3 regions of the Micromonospora sp. NPDC049891 genome follow, and region 3 is predicted to be linked to each of the others. Evidence: riboswitches for the same ligand, from Rfam matches in the RefSeq annotation. Region 3 holds a riboswitch; each other region holds the start of a gene.
What was found. A riboswitch is a leader RNA that binds a small molecule or an ion and turns the genes downstream of it on or off. The one in region 3 is predicted to bind cobalamin.

Region 1 (5,407 bases), on a different contig from region 3:
ATCGACGACAAGCTGCACGGCGTCCCCGTGGCCACCGCCAGCACCGCCCGTGCAGGAATCGCCACCGCCCTGGACGCGGCCAAGGAGGCCAGCTTCCACAACCCGCAGGTGGTCCACGCCGCGCAGCAGGCCTTCGTCGACGGGTGGCGGCAGGCCATGCTGGTGGGCGTTGCCGTCATGGCCGCCATGTTCCTCGTCGTCCTGGCCCGCGGCCCCGAGCGCCGCCCCGCCCGGGCAACCGAAGCCACCGAGACCATCGCGGGCTGACCACCTGGGAGCACGGGCGCTCGCGGTGAGTTCACGGGGCACCACGGTCACCGTGCAGCTGACATGCTCGGGATGCTGTCGGGACCAACCGTGCGGACCGCCGGAGCCGGGAAAGGATAATCATGGGCAGCGAACTGGCCGACATCCTCGATGCGGCGGCCCAGGGGCGTTTCCCGGCACCGGACGGCGGCATCACCGTGGTGCCACAGCCAAGCAGCCGCGACGCCGGAGTTGTCGCTTTCACCGCCCATTCCGTGATCTTCACCGACGAGGACCCGCTGTGGGTACGCCGCACCCTGGCTGCTCTCGACTGCGACGCCCTGGCGGCCGCGATGAATCCGGCCTTCCTGAGCGCGCTGCTCGACCGCACCCGGCGCTCGATGGACACGATCGACCTCTTGACGGTGGCGAGCCCCCTCGCCGGTGAGCCCCAACTGAAGCTGGAAGAAACTGCGGGCGCGGATCATCCACGTCAGGTCAGGGCACGGAAGCGCCGTGATGACCTCCGGGTCTGGGCGGCCGACGGCGGACTGGTCATCCTCGGCCGCGGTGTGGCAGGCCGCTGGGAAACGGCGATCGAGGTCGACGAGGGGCATCGCCACCGGGGCCTCGGGCGGGCACTGGCGACGGCCGCCCGCCATCTGGTGCCCGACGGCCAGCCCGTCTGGGCGCAGCAGGCCGCCGGCAACGCCCGCAGCGTCCGCGCTTTCCAGGCGGCTGGCTTCCGGCCGGTGGGAGCCGAAGCGCTCCTGCTCGACCCGTAGGCGTCACTGAGAACGGGCGGTTCGGGTCGCTGAGGACACCCTCGCCCGCCCGCGCCGTCCGCAGGTCCGCGATGACGACGCATTGTCGGCGGACGGTCCCTGCCGCTGGCGGCCGCCCGGTACCAGCAGGGCAACGGGCGGCCGGTAGCGCGCGTGGCTGGCTGCCTTCGTGGTCAGCTCAACGTGAAGGTCACGTCGTCGACGTCGAAGGTCGTGACGCCGTTACCGGCCGTCTCGCTGGCGAGGAAACTGGCCGTCGCGGTGCGCTCGGTCGTCGCGGTCCCGGTCGACATGCTGTACTGCCGCCACTGTGACCCGCCGTCGAAGGCCAGTGAGAACCTGGTCTTCGGGGGTATCCCGGTGACCGCCAGCCCGACGTTCAGGTAGTCGCCGCGCATGGTCTCGGTGGTGGTGGTCCGGACCCAGAAGCGGACCGTCAGGTCGCAGTCTGCCGGCACCGTGACGGTGGTGCGCAGCAGGTCGGTACGCGTGACGTCCAACCCGGCGAAGGTGGCGTACGCCCGGCCGGTGTGTGCCGGCCGGGCCGCGTCGCCGAGCACGACGATGCGGGGTCCGGCATCCCAGCCGGTGGTGCCACGCTCGAATCCCGGATTCGAGTGGATCTGCCCGGCGCAGGGTGCGCCGGCGGCCGGCCGACCACTGGGCGCACTGCCCGTGCTCAGCACCAGCAGGGCCGCAGCGAGGGCGGTGGTGACGAACGCTTTCATCAATCCTCCCCGTGTCAAGACGTTCGAAGAACGATGCCAATCGACCATGCTCGATGAGATTCGGGGCGTCAAGCTCTTCCCGGGTTCCGGCGCCCGCAGTGCTGTGACATATTGCCCACCCGCGGGGCCAGCGGTTCCGGCAGCCGATACCTACAGTCGGGCCATGGGCACCGACGAAGGCGCGCGGGGCTGGCTCCGCCGGCATGGGGCGGAGCAGATCGCGCACCCGGGGGGCAACCTGTACGCCCACCTGTGTCGAGTCAGCGACCGACTTGCCGTGCTCGGCTGCGGCGATGAGGTGCGGGCCGCGGGCCTCACCCACGCCGTCTACGGCACCGACGGGTTCGACCTCGCCCTGCTTGACCGGGCCGATCGCTCCGTACTGCGGGACCTCGTCGGGGCCGACGCCGAGGAGCTCGTCTACCTGTACGGCGCCTGCGACCGTGGACGCAGCTGGCGGGAGCTGGCACGGACCGGCCAGGTGTTCGACCGTTTCGCAGGGCAGGTGAGGACACCGAAGCCGGCTCAGCTCCGGTCCCTCGTGGACCTGAGCATCGTCAACGAACTGGACGTCATCGAGCACGATCCCACGGTGGCGGCCCGCTACGGCGGTTACTTCCAGGAAGTGTTCGCCTCATGGTCGCCACTCGCCTCCGAGCAGGTCATTCGCGACGTGCAGCGGGTCCTGCGGCCGTGAGACCCGGACCATCCGCCGGGCCGCCCGCGGCGGCGCGACCCCCCGGTCGGGTACGCGTACGAGCGGTCTACCCCGGCAGCTTCGACCCCTTCACCGCCGGGCATCTGAACGTGGTGGAGCGGGCCTGTGCCCTCTTCGACGACGTGGTCGTGCTCGTCGCGGTCAACAGCGGCAAGCACCCGGGCGCCGACGAGCGGGAACGAGCCGCCGCTGTCCGGGCCGCGTTGCCTGTCGAATGGCCCTCCGTCACCGTCGCGGCCTGGCGCGGGCTGACCTCCACCTACTGCCGTCGCCACGACGTAGGTGTGATCGTGCGCGGCGTGCGTGACACCACAGACCTTCAGGCCGAGTACCGACTCGCCGCGATGAACCAGTCGCTCGGTGTCCCCACCCTGTTCCTGCCCGCGCAGCCGGAACTGAGCAGGGTGTCGTCGACCGCGGTGCGTACGGTGGGGACGTCGCCCTCGTCCGCCCGGTCGTAGCCTGCCGCCATCGGCGCAACCCTGCCGCACCGCCGCGCCGGAACATCTGACACCGGCGAACCGGTCAGCGGCGCACGCCGTCCCGTACGTCGGACACTCCCGACCGGTCGGCACGCTCTGACCCGTACCATGGCCGGTGGCGCTGGTTCGTCCCGTCCGCTCGGGCGGGACGTCGCAAGAGGGAACCCGGTGTGAGACCGGGACTGCCCCGCAGCGGTGAGTGGGAACGACCGCCGTCAACAAGCACTGGACCGCGAGGTCTGGGAAGCGACGGCCAGTAGGCGACCTGGTGTCATGCCCGCGAGTCCGAAGACCTGCCAGTGCTGCGCACGCCGCCGGTGTGCGCCGCCGGCGGCCTCTCGGGAGGGTCAGGGCGGAAGCCGGTACCCGAGGTGTACCCGTCTTCCCCTCTCCGTGTCCGCCGGACACTTCGAGGGAAGGACCCCCTGGTGAGTACCGCATTCGGGCAGAGCACCGTGCTCGGCTACCCACGCATCGGTGCCAATCGTGAACTCAAGAAGGCTGTCGAGGCGTACTGGGCCGGCGCTGTCGACGCCGAGGCTCTGGACAGCACCGCCGCCGGACTGCGGGCGCAGGTGTGGCGGACGCTCCGCGACGCCCGGCTCGACGCGATCCCGTCGAATGTCTTCTCCTACTACGACCACATGCTCGACACCGCCGTGGCCGTCGGCGCCGTCCCGACCCGGTTCACCCGGCTGGGCCTGTCCACCCTGGACACCTACTTCGCCATGGCGCGGGGTGTCGACGCCGAGCCGGCGCTGGAGCTGACGAAGTGGTTCGACACCAACTACCACTACCTGGTGCCGGAGATCGCCCCCGACACCGTCTTCACCGCTAATCCGGCGAAGGCGTTGGGCGAGTACGCCGAGGCCCGCGACCTGGGCATCACCACCCGGCCGGTGTTCGTCGGACCCGCCACGTTCCTGCTGCTGGCCAAGGGTGAGGATCCCTTCGCCCGCCTCGACGACCTGGTCGAGACGTACGCCCGGATTCTCGCCGCCCTGGCCGACGCGGGCGCCGGCTGGGTGCAGCTGGACGAGCCGGGCTACGTCGCCGACCGCACCCCGGTCGAGATCGACGCCCTGCGCCGCGTCTACACCCGGCTCGGTGAACTCACGCACCGACCCCGGATCTTCGTCGCGACCTACTTCGGTGACCTCGGCGACGCGCTGCCCGCCCTGCTGGGCACCCCTGTCGAAGCCGTCGGTCTGGACCTGGTCGCCGGACCGGGCAACCTGCACCGGCTCGCGGCCGCCGGACCACTGGGTGGCAAGACGATCGTCGCCGGCCTGGTCGATGGGCGCAACATCTGGCGCACCGACCTGCGGGCCGCCGTCGCGGCCGGCGCGACGGTCGCCGGGCTGGCCGACCACGTCGCCGTGTCCTCGTCCTGCTCGCTGCTGCACGTGCCGGTCGACCTGTCCGCCGAGACCCACCTCGACCCCCGGCTGTCCGAGCGGCTGGCGTTCGCCCGGCAGAAGGTCGACGAGGTCGTCGTGCTCGGCCGCGCGCTGCGCGACGGCACCACCGCGCTACCCGAGCCCCTGCCGGGGACCCCGGCGGACTGGCGTCACGACGACGTACGCGGTCGCCTGGCCGCGCTGCGTCCCACCGACCGGCAGCGTGGTGACTACCCCACCCGGGCCGCCCGCCAGCAGGAGCGGCTGGGCCTGCCGGAGCTGCCGACCACCACGATCGGCTCGTTCCCGCAGACCGCCGAGCTGCGCAGGGCCCGCGCCGCGCACCGGGCCGGCCACCTCGACGACGCCGGCTACGCCCACCGGATGCGCGCCGAGGTGGAACAGGTCATCCGGTTGCAGGAACAGCTCGGCCTGGACGTGCTCGTGCACGGGGAGCCGGAACGCAACGACATGGTGCAGTACTTCGGCGAGCAGCTCGACGGCTTCGCGGCCACCGAGCACGGCTGGGTGCAGTCGTACGGCTCCCGCTGCGTACGCCCGCCGATCATCTACGGCGACGTGGCCCGCAAGGCGCCGATGACCGTCGAGTGGTCCACCTACGCGCAGTCGCTGACCAGCAGACCGGTGAAGGGCATGCTCACCGGCCCGGTCACCATCCTGGCCTGGTCGTTCGTCCGCACCGACCAGCCTCTCGCGGACACCGCCGACCAGGTAGCGCTGGCCCTGCGCGACGAGTGCCGCGACCTGGAGGCCGCCGGGATCCGGGTCATCCAGGTCGACGAGCCGGCGCTGCGGGAGACGTTGCCGCTGCGCAGCGCGGACCAGAAGGCATACCTGGACTGGGCGGTCGGCGCGTTCCGGCTGGCCACCAGCGGTGTCGCCGACGACACGCAGATCCACACCCACCTGTGCTACTCCGAGTTCGGTGAGGTGATCACCGCCATCGACGCCCTCGACGCCGACGTCACGAGCATCGAAGCGTCCCGGTCGAAGATGGAGGTCCTCGACGACCTGGCCGCGATCGGCT
Region 2 (5,407 bases), on a different contig from region 3:
AGAAGCGAGATCTAGATGGCCACCAACCTTCGCATAAGGTCGCTCTCAGTCGCTACCAACACCGCAGCACACTCGTTCGACTTCGCCTCGCCGCTTACGCTCGTCACGGGCACGACCAGTATGGGCAAGTCGACGCTCCTGATGCTCATCAAGCATGCGCTCGGGGGAAACGCCGCCTTGACACCCGCGGTGGTCCAGCACGTTACGCACGTCGACCTGGCCATCCAGGCCGGCAACAGCCCTCTGATTCTGCGCCGGCGCATCGGCACCGATGCAGGAATCGTGGAGATCATCGAGCCAGGGTCGGGGGTCGTGGAGCACACCTGGCCGGTGAGCCCGACGCCAGCGGACGGGCCGTCCATCTCCCGCTTCTTGCTGGAAGCACTCGGGATACCCGTCGAACGCGTGCCGACGAGCCGCATGGGTGTCAACGCGCGGACCACAGCGCTGACCTTCAGGGACATCTTCCGCTACTGCTACCTGCAGGCGAAGGAGATCGACCGCTCGGTAGTCGGTCACCTCGACCCCAACGTCAACCCCAAGCGCATCTCCGCGTTCGAGCTGATGTTCGGTCTCACGGACCCCGAGCTACTCGACCTCAAACGCCGGCGAGGTCTTGAGCGCGACCAAGCCAAACAACTGGAGAAGGATGCCATCGCAATCGACCGCTTCATCCGAGAGGACGGCATAGCCGACCCCGACGAGCTGCGCGCACGGCGTCTACAACTTCTGCAACAGCTCGGAGCGGCCGAGGACCGGCTCCGGGCGACGCGAGAGGAGGTCGAGGCCCTGACAGCGGCTGAAGAGGAACGCCGGGGACGGTTATCCGCAGCGCTGTCCAACTCGAAGAAGCGTCACGAGGAAGCCGACCTCATGGCGATGGCGATACGCGGCAGGGAAGCGATACTAGCTCAGCTGAACCTGGATCTCGCCAAGGCAGAACGTCTCAGCACAGCGGTCGGACTCCTCTCTCCGTTCGAGTTCTCCACCTGCCCTCGATGCATGCAGGAACTCGGCCCACGCGAGCTCGCCGAGACGGACTGCCTCCTCTGCTGCCAGCCGATCGAGCCGGTGGGCCTAGGCGACATCCAGTCCTCGGCTCAGAACGTCGGGCGCATCCACGACCAGATGGCCGAAACCGAGCAACTGCTGCGCAGCGATATCGCAGCCCATGCACAGGCCCAACAGGCAGCGAGCCAAGCAGATGCCGAACTGGAGGCGCTCCACCGTGAGTACGACCAGGCGACTGCGGGAGCCGTATCTCCCCGGATCGAACTAGTTGCGCGACTGAGCCGCGAGACAGAAGCCCTGCGGCAGAGGATTGACGAGACCAACCGCCACGCTGCGATGTGGCGCCGGCTCGACCAGCTTCGCGCACAGGTGGCCCAGCACCGCAAAACCCAGCGTCAACTCGCAGTCGACATCACCGAACGAGAGAAGGCTCTACGGCGCCGCGGCACTCAACTCGAAGACATTGACGAGGCGTTCAAGGAGGAAGTCGAACGCATCGGCATACCTGTTGACGGCGTAGCTCGAATCGACCCCACAACTTTCCTGCCGCTGGTAGGCGACACGGAGTTCGAGGCACTCCAAGCGAGCGGCGGCGGAGCCAGCACCGCCCTCAACGTCGCCTACCACCTGACCCTACTCACGACAGCTATCGACCACCCCGGCGTCCTTCTCCCCGACCTCCTGATCATCGACTCGCCACGTAAGGCAATCGGTAACCGGGAACCAGACGTGGCACTGGGCCGACGCCTATATGCCCGACTAGTAACTCTCGCGGAGACCTACGGCAGGAAAATTCAGATAATCGTCGCCGACAATGACCTCGCCACCGGCATCATGAGCACACATGCGACGATCGATCTCACCTCACAGCGCTCAGTCGTTCCCGGAGTCACGAACACCGGGGTCGGTCAGGGCCAACGGGTCGAAGACATCCAAGGGAAGCAGTGACAGCTCGGCCGAATCCTCGGAAGCCGCCGTCCTCTCCCAATCATCTGTCGGACATCGGCGACGCTGGAGTGCGCACTGGATAAACCAGTCCTGGGGCGTGCGCCGGGCGGATCCCGGCGTCACGGCCGCCCGGTGACGACCAGCCGGGTCACGCCTGCTGGGTGGCTCGGGTTTACGGTTCCGCCGGGCGAGGTGAACGGCCTCGTTGGTGCGGATATCGCGAAGACCACCTGTTTTCCCGAATCGTATCCATGTGCTATTCGGTCTGGTGCGGCGGCGCTGGCTGGACGGGGTGGCACGAAGCCTCCCACACTGAGCGTGGTCACTTCGGTGGTCACAGCCCAAGATCAAATAGCCGTCATCGCGTGACAAGTGGCGACAGGGGGTGTGATTTGACGTAGAGAGCTTTCCCTGCTCAGAGCACCTGTTGGCATCCGGCGGTACGGCGTGACAGAATCGTTACCATACTGGCAGTGTGGGGGTCAGGGGTTCGAGTCCCCTCGGCTCCACCTTGCGTTTATGCAGGTCAATCGGCGTCAGTCATCGACTGGCGCCGATTGTTTGTGATCTCGTGGTCACAGCCGTGGTCACCCAGCGCCCCACACTGTACTTCGGTGATCGGTGTTGAGACTTCGTCCGAAACGGCCTCTGGCCAGGGATCTTTCGACTGCGCCGCCTGTTCGGGTGCTGCCGGGGCGGAATGTGGGGCGCAAAACAGTGTGGTACCGGGGTGCCGGCTCGTACCGTCAGAAGCGGCCCCGCCGGTGTGCTGGCGTACCCGCTTGGTACGCGGCGGGGTAGCTGGCCGTCTTGCGAGTCACACGAATCGAGGCGGGTGCCGGAAACCGAAGCCGGCGCCGGACGACCCAGTCACGCCTACGGATAGGCGGCCGGTCACCGTTGATGGTTCCCCGGAACGTTGGGCCGGCCGGCGCTCGGCAGGGTCAGACGGTGCCGAAGAAGTTTCGCAGTGCGGGAAGCCGGCGGATCAGGAGTTGGTCCAGGGCGAAGATGACCAGCAGGGACAGGCCGAACAGGGGCAGGAAAACGCCGAGCACGACCATCGCGCCGAGCGGGGTCCTGTTGTCCCAGAGCGGGAGTTTTGCCCGGGGCGCGGCAAGGCCGGAGGCGGTGCTGCGGCGGGTCCACCACATCATCGTGCCCGTGACGCACATGAAGATCACGGCGAGGTAGCCCGCGAGGGCCGCCGCGGAGAGTCCGAGCACGTCTCAGTGCTCCTCGGTGCCGTCGAGCAGGGCCTGCCGCAGGGCCAGGCGGTGCTCGCGGCGGATCTGTGCCTCGCGGTAGCGGCGCCGGTCTTCGTCGGTCTGGGGTAGCAGTGGCGGCACCGGGCGGGGGTGGCCGTTGTCGTCGACGGCGACCATGACGAGGTGGGCGGTGGCCACGTCGGTCGGTGGCACGGCGCGGTCCCACCGGTCGGCGGTGACCTTGACGGTGACCTCCATGGAGCTGCGTCCCGCCCAGGTGATCCGGGCGTCGACGTGTACGACGTCGCCGACCCGGACCGCGCGCAGGAAGGCGGTCTCGTCAATGGCGGCGGTGACGGCCGGGCCGTCGGAGTGCCGGGCGGCGACCACTCCGGCGACGGAGTCGATGAGGTTGAGGATCCGGCCGCCGTGGACCGTGCCCATCAGGTTGGTGTGGTGCTGGTCCATGATCTGCGACAGGGTCAGGTGGGAGGCTGACGGTGGTCGGCCGGCGAGAGTGGTCGTGTCGTGCACGGGTGTCCGTCCTCGGGGAACAAGCCACCGACCCGTCGGCGCGCACGTCGAGGACGCGCCGTCTCGGCGCGTCACCCGCCCGACCCGCCCGCGAGGTCGACGGCAGCGCACACACCTTGTGTCCGCAGCGCGGGCAGGTCTTCGGACTCGTGGGCGGTGCCGGACTCGGCCGGTCTCCTACTGGCCGTCGCTTCCCAGGCCGGGCGGCCCAGTGCGTGGTGACGGCTGTCGTTCCCACTCACCGCTGCGGGGCAGTCCCGGACTTTCACCGGGTTCCCTCTTACGACGCCCGACCGCACGGCCGGGCGAACCAGCGCCGTCGGCCACCCTATCCTGACCCGGTCCGACGACCGTCCGGCCCGGGTACCTGTGGCGAGTTGCCCCATCACTCCGACGCCGAGCGTCGGCCCGTGGCCGCGATCGCCACGAACCTCGCCGTCACGACCCACCGTGTGCGATCGGTAGCGGATTGACAGTGGCTGTGGGAGCAGACGAGACTGGCGCGACAACTGAACAACCGCGTGTGTGTGCGGGGGAAGTCCGGTCGAAGTCCGGCGCTGGCCCGCAACGGTAGGCCGCCGGGAGCTTCCCTGGTGGCGAGCCCGAATACCTGCCGCACCCGCGATTTCTGCTCCCCACCCGTCGTGGCCCACGGGTCGGAGGCCGGCCAGCCGCGCCGTCGCCGGGCGGGCCGGGTTTCTGACGACCGCCGGGCCGGAAAGGCGCGTCCGATGGTCGTCCGCCTGAGCCGGCACCGCCTGCTCGCCCTGCTTTGCGGTGTGCTCGCCGCCCTCACTCTGACCACACCCGTGATGGCCGCGCCCCCGCAGGCCGGCACCGTCCGATCCGATGCGGCCGCGGGCTGGTTGGCCCGACAGCTTGTCGACGGGGAACGCTTCGAGGCCGTCTTCGACGGGGTCGCGTACCCGGACCAGGGGTTGACCCTGGACGCGGTCTTCGCGTTCGCCGCCACCGGTGTCGCCGACGACTTCGGCGCGCGAGCCCTGGCCTGGGCGACCCGGCCGGACGTGCGTGACGGGTACATCGGTGACGGCACCACCGAGGCGTACGCGGGCGCGACCGCCAAGCTCGCACTCGCCGTCGCGGTCCGCGGCGGTGACCCGACCGACGTCGGCGGTGTCGACCTCATCGCCCGGCTGGAATCGCTCCAGACGTCCGGCGGCCGCTTCACCGACCGGTCGGCGTGGGGTGATTTCAGCAACGCGTTCAGCCAGTCCTTCGCGATTCTCGCGCTGGACCGCACCGCGCAAGGTGTGCCGGCGGCCGCTGCCGGATGGCTGGCGGGTACCCGGTGCCCCGACGGCGGCTATCCGCTGCTGCCCGCGCAGCCGGCCTGTGCGTCCGATGTGGACGTGACGGCCGTCGCGGTGCAGGCGTTGCGGGCCGCCGGTCGTAAGGCTGATGCCGCCGCAGGGCTGCACTGGCTGCTCTCGGTGCAAGGCGACGACGGTGGGTTCACCAACGCCGGTGGGGTCGCGAACGCCAACAGCACCGGACTGGCCGCCCAGGCGCTGCGCGACGGCGGCCGGCCGCTGGCCTGGCTCCGGGCCCGCGTGTTCCTGGCCGATCTTCAGGTCGGGTGTGCCGCCCCGGTCGCCGACCGGGGCGCTGTCGACTTCGACGGCGGCGTCTTCGATCCCGGTACCGCCCCCCGCGCCACCGCGCAGGCTGTCCTCGGTCTGACC
Region 3 (5,407 bases):
CCCGGATCGGCGCGGTCCACAGTCCGCGCGTCTTCAGCTCCCGCACCAGGTAGGTGTTGATCTGAAGGAACTCACCGGACATCGTCTCGCGTTTGAACAGGTTGGACACCTGCGGCTCGATGCACTCGTAACATCCGGCGATCGAGGCGATCGTGGCGGTCGGCGCGATCGCGACTAGCAGCGAGTTCCGCAGTCCGTGGCGCGAGATCCGCTCCCGCAACTCCGTCCACCGCTGGGCCTGCGTCACCTCCGCGCCCCACAGGTCGGGATGCAACTCACCCTTCGCGGCCCGGGTTTCGGCGTACGCGGGGTGCGGGCCGAACCGTTCGGCGAGCCCGACCGACGTTTCCAGCGCGGTCAGGAAGATCTCCTCCTGTACCCGGGTCGACAGCTCCCGTGCCGGCACCGAGTCGAACGGCAGACGCAACGTGAACAACGCGTCCTGCAGGCCCATCAGCCCGAGCCCGACCGGACGCCAGCGCGGGTTCGACACCGCCGTCTGCTCGGCCGGGTAGTAGTTGATGTCGATCACCCGGTCGAGGAACACCACAGCCGTGCGTACCGTGGCGCGCAGCTTCTCCCAGTCGACGCCGTCGGCGGTGACGTGCGCGCCCAGGTTCACCGACCCGAGGTTGCACACCGCCGTCTCGGTGTCGCTGTTGACCTCCAGGATCTCCGTGCACAGGTTCGACAGGTGGATCGTGTTGCCGGGCGCACCGGTCTGGTTGGACAGTCGGTTCGCCGCGTCCTTGAACGTCATCCAGCCGTTGCCGGTCTGCGCGAGCGTACGCATCATCCGGCCGTACAGGTCCCGGGCCTTCACCGTCCGCACGGCCTTCTTCTCCGCCGCCCGGTACGCCTCGTCGAACGCCTCGCCGAAAAGGTCCGGCAGCTCGGGCGCGTCCGACGGGTCGATCAGCGACCAGTCGCCGTCCGCCTCCACCCGCCGCATGAACTCGTCGGGAATCCAGTTGGCCAGGTTCAGGTTGTGGGTACGCCGGGACTCCTCGCCGGTGTTGTCCCGCAGCTCCAGGAACTCCTCGATGTCCGGGTGCCACGGTTCCAGGTACACGCAGGCCGCGCCCTTACGACGGCCGCCCTGGTTGACCGCCGCCACCCCCGCGTCGAGGGTCTTGAGGAACGGCACGATGCCGTTGGACCTGCCGTTGGTGCCCCGGATCAGCGCGCCCCGACCCCGGACCCTCGACCAGGAGATGCCGATACCGCCGGAGAACTTCGACAGCTTCGCCACCTGGTGGTAGCGCTCGTAGATCGAGTCGAGTTCGTCGCGCGGCGAGTCGACAAGGAAACACGACGACATCTGGGTGTGCCGGGTGCCCGAGTTGAACAGCGTCGGTGAACTCGGCAGGTACGCCAGGCTCGACATCAGCCGGTAGAACCCGATCGCCTCGCCCGGTGTCTGCGACAGCCCGCAGGCGACGCGCAGCAGCCAGTACTGCGGCGTCTCCACCACCAGGCGGGTCTGCGGATGCCGCAGCAGGTAACGGTCCGCGACCGTACGCAGGCCGAAGTACTCGAACCGCAGGTCGCCGTCCGGGTCGACCGCGTCGTCCAGCTTGCGCGAGTTGCGGGCCACGAACGCCGCAGTCGCGTCCCCGATCAGCCCCAGGTCGTGCGCGTACCGGATGGACTGGCTGAAGCTGGCCACCTGCTGTCCCCGGACCTCCTTGTCCACGTACGCGGCCAGCAGCCGCGCCGCCAGCTTCGAGTACTGCGGCTCCGCACCGATCAGCTCGGCGGCCGTCTGGATGGACAGCTTGTCCAGCTCGGCGGTGGTGGCACCGTCGTACAGGCCGCTGATGGTCTTCGTGGCCACCCGCAGCGGATCGACCTCGTCGAGGTCGGTCACCCACCGCTCCACCGCCCGGACGATCTTGTTGACGTCCACCGGTTCCGTGGCGCCGTCGCGTTTGCGGACCTGCATCACATGCCGGCGCTGCTCCGACACACCTGCGTCGGAGGCCGGCATCTCCCGCACGACCGTCACGTCTCTCTCCTCGCGCCGTCTGCTGAGGGCCTCGGACACGCGGGAGGACGCCACGGACCCGCGCCGAGGGCGCGGCCGTTGATGGCGTCGGCCGTCCCACGCGGCCTGCGGCCGCCGCCCACGAGTGCGGGCGGCGTGCTGGCAGGTCTTCGGACTCGTGGGCGTGCTCACGCGCTCCTACTGGCCGTCGCTTCCCAGGCCGGGGCCCAGTGCGTTGTGACGGCTGTCGTTCCCACTCACCGCTGCGGGGCAGTCCCGGATTCGCACCGGGTTCCCTCTTGCCTCGGCCGCCCCGGATGGGCGCCCGAACCAGCTACAGGTGACACCATATATGGGTCACCCACGAACGCAAGACACCAGATGGTGTGTCGGCGAGTCCTGCAACAGATGTCACATCCGGCTACGCCGTCCGGCCGGTGCGTGCTTGACCGGTCGCAGGCAGGCGGGCGTACGAAGAGGACGGCGGATGCGACGGGGTCCTGATCGTCGGCCACGCCCCGGCGTGGCTACCCGCCCCGCAGGTACACCGCAGCCACGCGAGAAACCGGGTCGTCAGCTCGCCGGGGTCCTCACGCGGCAGGTCGTCCAACGCCGCCGTCAACAAGGCACCCGCGTACATCGACAGGCCCACCCGGTCCCGGCCGTACGCCTCGGCAAGCCGCACCCGCGCTGGGGCGCACGGCCACGACGGTTCGCCCTCGCAACTGGCGCACGTCCACTCCGGCCGGCGGGGCAGGTGCTCGTCGGCGAGCCGGGCGGGCAGGGCGTCGACGGCCCGGCCGATTCGCACCGCCTCGGCGGCCATCGCGTCCCGATAGCTGACGGCACGCCCAGTCATGCCGGCCACCGGGCTTTGCGCCGGGCCTGGTCGAGCAGGCGTTGCCGGGCGGCCTCCTGCTCGACGGTCTCCCGCCGCTGCCCGCCGTCAGCCAGCGGTATCGGCCGCTGCCGCAGCCACCACCAGAACCTGTGCCACCTGCTCACGCCATCACCTCCGCCGAAGTTCGAGGACGGGGGCGGCGGTACGTGGGGGCGCACCGCCACCACCCACAAGAATCGTGCGATGGCCGTGGGCACTCAGGGCAGGTGCGAGGCGTCCGGCGTCCTGTCCGGGACGGTTGACGGACAGCTCAGCCGGTAGCGACCGCGAGTGCCTGCCGATACTCCTGCGTCCATGCGGCGTCCCGCTGGTCAGGCGGCAACCCAGCCAACCCGGCGCGCAGATTGTCGATGCCGGCCGACGTGTCGCCGAGCGCCAGATAGGCCAGCCCGAGGCCCATCCTGCTGAACGTGGGCGTCAGCCAGTAGGCCAGGACCGGTGCCTGCTCGCGCTCGGCCGCCTCGGTGAGGTCACTCGCCGCACCGAGGAGCCCTGCCGCTGAGTGCCGATCGCCGAGTAGCGCGAACCCGTGGGCGGCCTGGACCGCGTCGCCGACGCGTTGCAGGGCCGTCGCCCCGGGTGTGTGGTACGCGGCGAGGAAGTGTCGCACGATGCCGCGCGGGTTGCCCCGCTGCCGCTCCAGGTAGCCTCGGAAGTTCTCCACCTGCGCCGCGAGCGGGCCACTGTCAACGGCGTCGGCCTGCCTGGCGGCCTCGGTCAGCACCTGTATCGCCTCGCCATCGTTGCGGGCTTCGGCATGCAACCAGCCGACGAACTGCGTCCACTCCGCCACCAACTCGTGCAGCTGGCCGACGTACGGCCCGGCGGCCCGCTCGGCGAGTTGCTGCACAGCGGACTGCTGCGCCACCATGGCCGGCAGCGTCACCGGAGCCGGCAGAACGTCGTCAAGGCGGCGTTGCGCAGCCAGCACCTCGGCGAGCGACCGCACCGCAGCGGCGTCGAGGCGGGTCGGTTCGGCGAGCACGTACGCCAGGCGGTCATCGTCGTCGGGGGTGGTCACGGTCGGGGCATCGACCACCATCGCGGCCAGCTTCCCGCCGGCCTGCAGGGTGTCGTCAAGGTGTGCGGCGAGTTCCCGGGACGGTCGAGTACGACCCGTCTCGAGGTCGTGCACGTAGCTCTTCCCGACGTACGCAAGGCGAGCCAGATCGCGCAGTGACAGGCCACGGACACGTCGAAGTCGGGCAAGCTCAGCGGGGAACCGTGGGTCAACGATGGTGCGCGCGCTCGGCGGCATGGCGAAGCTCCCAGGTGGAGGACTGTGCGGCGATCCGCTGGCCCCCACACCCGCGAGCCGCCACAATCGACGGTACCCGGCTCCGACATGCAGCGGCAGCAAACGTCAGACGAGCCAGGCCCGTGTCGGCGACATGGCGGCTCGCGCAGACCTGTCGAATCCGGTCATCGGCGGAGGCACGACGCCGCGTCATCGTCATCGGCCCGAGACTCAACCGAGCTCGGAGGTCGACCCTGCTCTGCGATCGTCAGAGCATGGTCGCCCCGACGCGCGCGAGGACACGGCGGATCGTCGCCACGCTGGCCGCCGCGCTGCTCGTCCTGACCGGCCTGACCTCCTGCACGCCAGAGATCAAGGGCATCACCGGCCTGACCGTGGATGCTGACGGCCGGCCGCTCGCGGCACTGACCTGGTGCGCGGACAAGCCGCCGGACGTGATTGTCCTTGCCACCGAAGACGCGGTCTCGCCCACTCCGTCCGGCGCTCCGGCACCGTCCGCGAACTGGCCGAGTTGGCCGGGCCGGGACTATGACGTACCCGGGGACGTGACCTCGCCGGCCAGCGTCCAACTGCCGGGATTTCCGCCCGATCCCGCTCCTGATCGGCGCGCCACCTTCCGCATGTACGGCGTCGCCGGCAACAACAGCTTCACCACCCACTCGGTGACCTTCCGGCTGCCCGAACTCGCCGGCCTGCAACCAGGATCGGTCATGATCACCGCCATCGTGAACAACGACGAGGTACCGAAGTACGTTTCCCTCGACGAGTTCGCGCGCCTCGGCAGGGCCGAGTGCTGACCTCGCGCGGTTCTGCCATCCTGGCCGGGTGAAACCCAACCTGGAGAGGATCCCAGGAGAGCAAGACCGACTCGCCCAAGAGATCCTCGCCCACGCGCCGCGACGCATCGAGCAGAGTTTCGTACGTTCCCTCGACCCGGCCTCCGGACTTCCGCCCGACCTCTTGGTCACACAAGCACCTCGGGAGTACCGGCCTACGCTCAGGCAGACCGCTGCGCGTCGCCGCTGCGTAGGCGGTCCAACTCGGCGAGGTACATCTCCTGCATGCGGTCGTAGTGCCGGACCAGCAGCATGATCTCCTCGACGCGGTAGCCCTCGACGAGCCGCTCCGCCCGCTCGGCGAACCGCTCGTACGGTCGCGTCAACTCGGCGACCCTTTCCGGCCGCAGGGTGACGATCACTCGTCGCCGGTCCGCCGGATCCCGTTCGGCCGTCACGTAGCCGGCCTGCTGGAGCCGGCGGAG

Region 1: linked by a shared signal. The riboswitch ahead of metE (5-methyltetrahydropteroyltriglutamate--homocysteine S-methyltransferase) and the one ahead of AB0I71_RS03385 (ribonucleoside-diphosphate reductase subunit alpha) in region 3 are both predicted to bind cobalamin.
Region 2: linked by a shared signal. The riboswitch ahead of AB0I71_RS24585 (acyl-CoA thioesterase) and the one ahead of AB0I71_RS03385 (ribonucleoside-diphosphate reductase subunit alpha) in region 3 are both predicted to bind cobalamin.

Annotation. Positions count from the first base shown of each region.
Region 1 covers NZ_JBFAML010000015.1:74,472-79,878, reverse strand. Annotated here, with positions in the region: gene AB0I71_RS20005 (DHA2 family efflux MFS transporter permease subunit) at 1-267, shown strand, start outside; gene AB0I71_RS20000 (GNAT family N-acetyltransferase) at 390-1,031, shown strand; gene AB0I71_RS19995 (hypothetical protein) at 1,205-1,759, opposite strand; gene AB0I71_RS19990 (DUF6817 domain-containing protein) at 1,923-2,456, shown strand; gene coaD (pantetheine-phosphate adenylyltransferase) at 2,453-2,938, shown strand; cobalamin riboswitch at 3,065-3,275, shown strand; gene metE (5-methyltetrahydropteroyltriglutamate--homocysteine S-methyltransferase) at 3,388-5,407, shown strand, end outside.
Region 2 covers NZ_JBFAML010000023.1:59,559-64,965, reverse strand. Annotated here, with positions in the region: gene AB0I71_RS24600 (hypothetical protein) at 1-15, shown strand, start outside; gene AB0I71_RS24595 (hypothetical protein) at 16-1,959, shown strand; gene AB0I71_RS24590 (hypothetical protein) at 2,904-3,185, opposite strand; gene AB0I71_RS24585 (acyl-CoA thioesterase) at 3,189-3,701, opposite strand; cobalamin riboswitch at 3,837-3,984, opposite strand; cobalamin riboswitch at 4,188-4,334, shown strand; gene AB0I71_RS24580 (peptidase) at 4,433-5,407, shown strand, end outside.
Region 3 covers NZ_JBFAML010000002.1:13,561-18,967, reverse strand. Annotated here, with positions in the region: gene AB0I71_RS03385 (ribonucleoside-diphosphate reductase subunit alpha) at 1-1,990, opposite strand, end outside; cobalamin riboswitch at 2,131-2,337, opposite strand; gene AB0I71_RS03380 (hypothetical protein) at 2,409-2,846, opposite strand; gene AB0I71_RS03375 (hypothetical protein) at 2,843-2,992, opposite strand; gene AB0I71_RS03370 (helix-turn-helix domain-containing protein) at 3,139-4,146, opposite strand; gene AB0I71_RS03365 (hypothetical protein) at 4,401-4,943, shown strand; gene AB0I71_RS03360 (MarR family transcriptional regulator) at 5,144-5,407, opposite strand, start outside.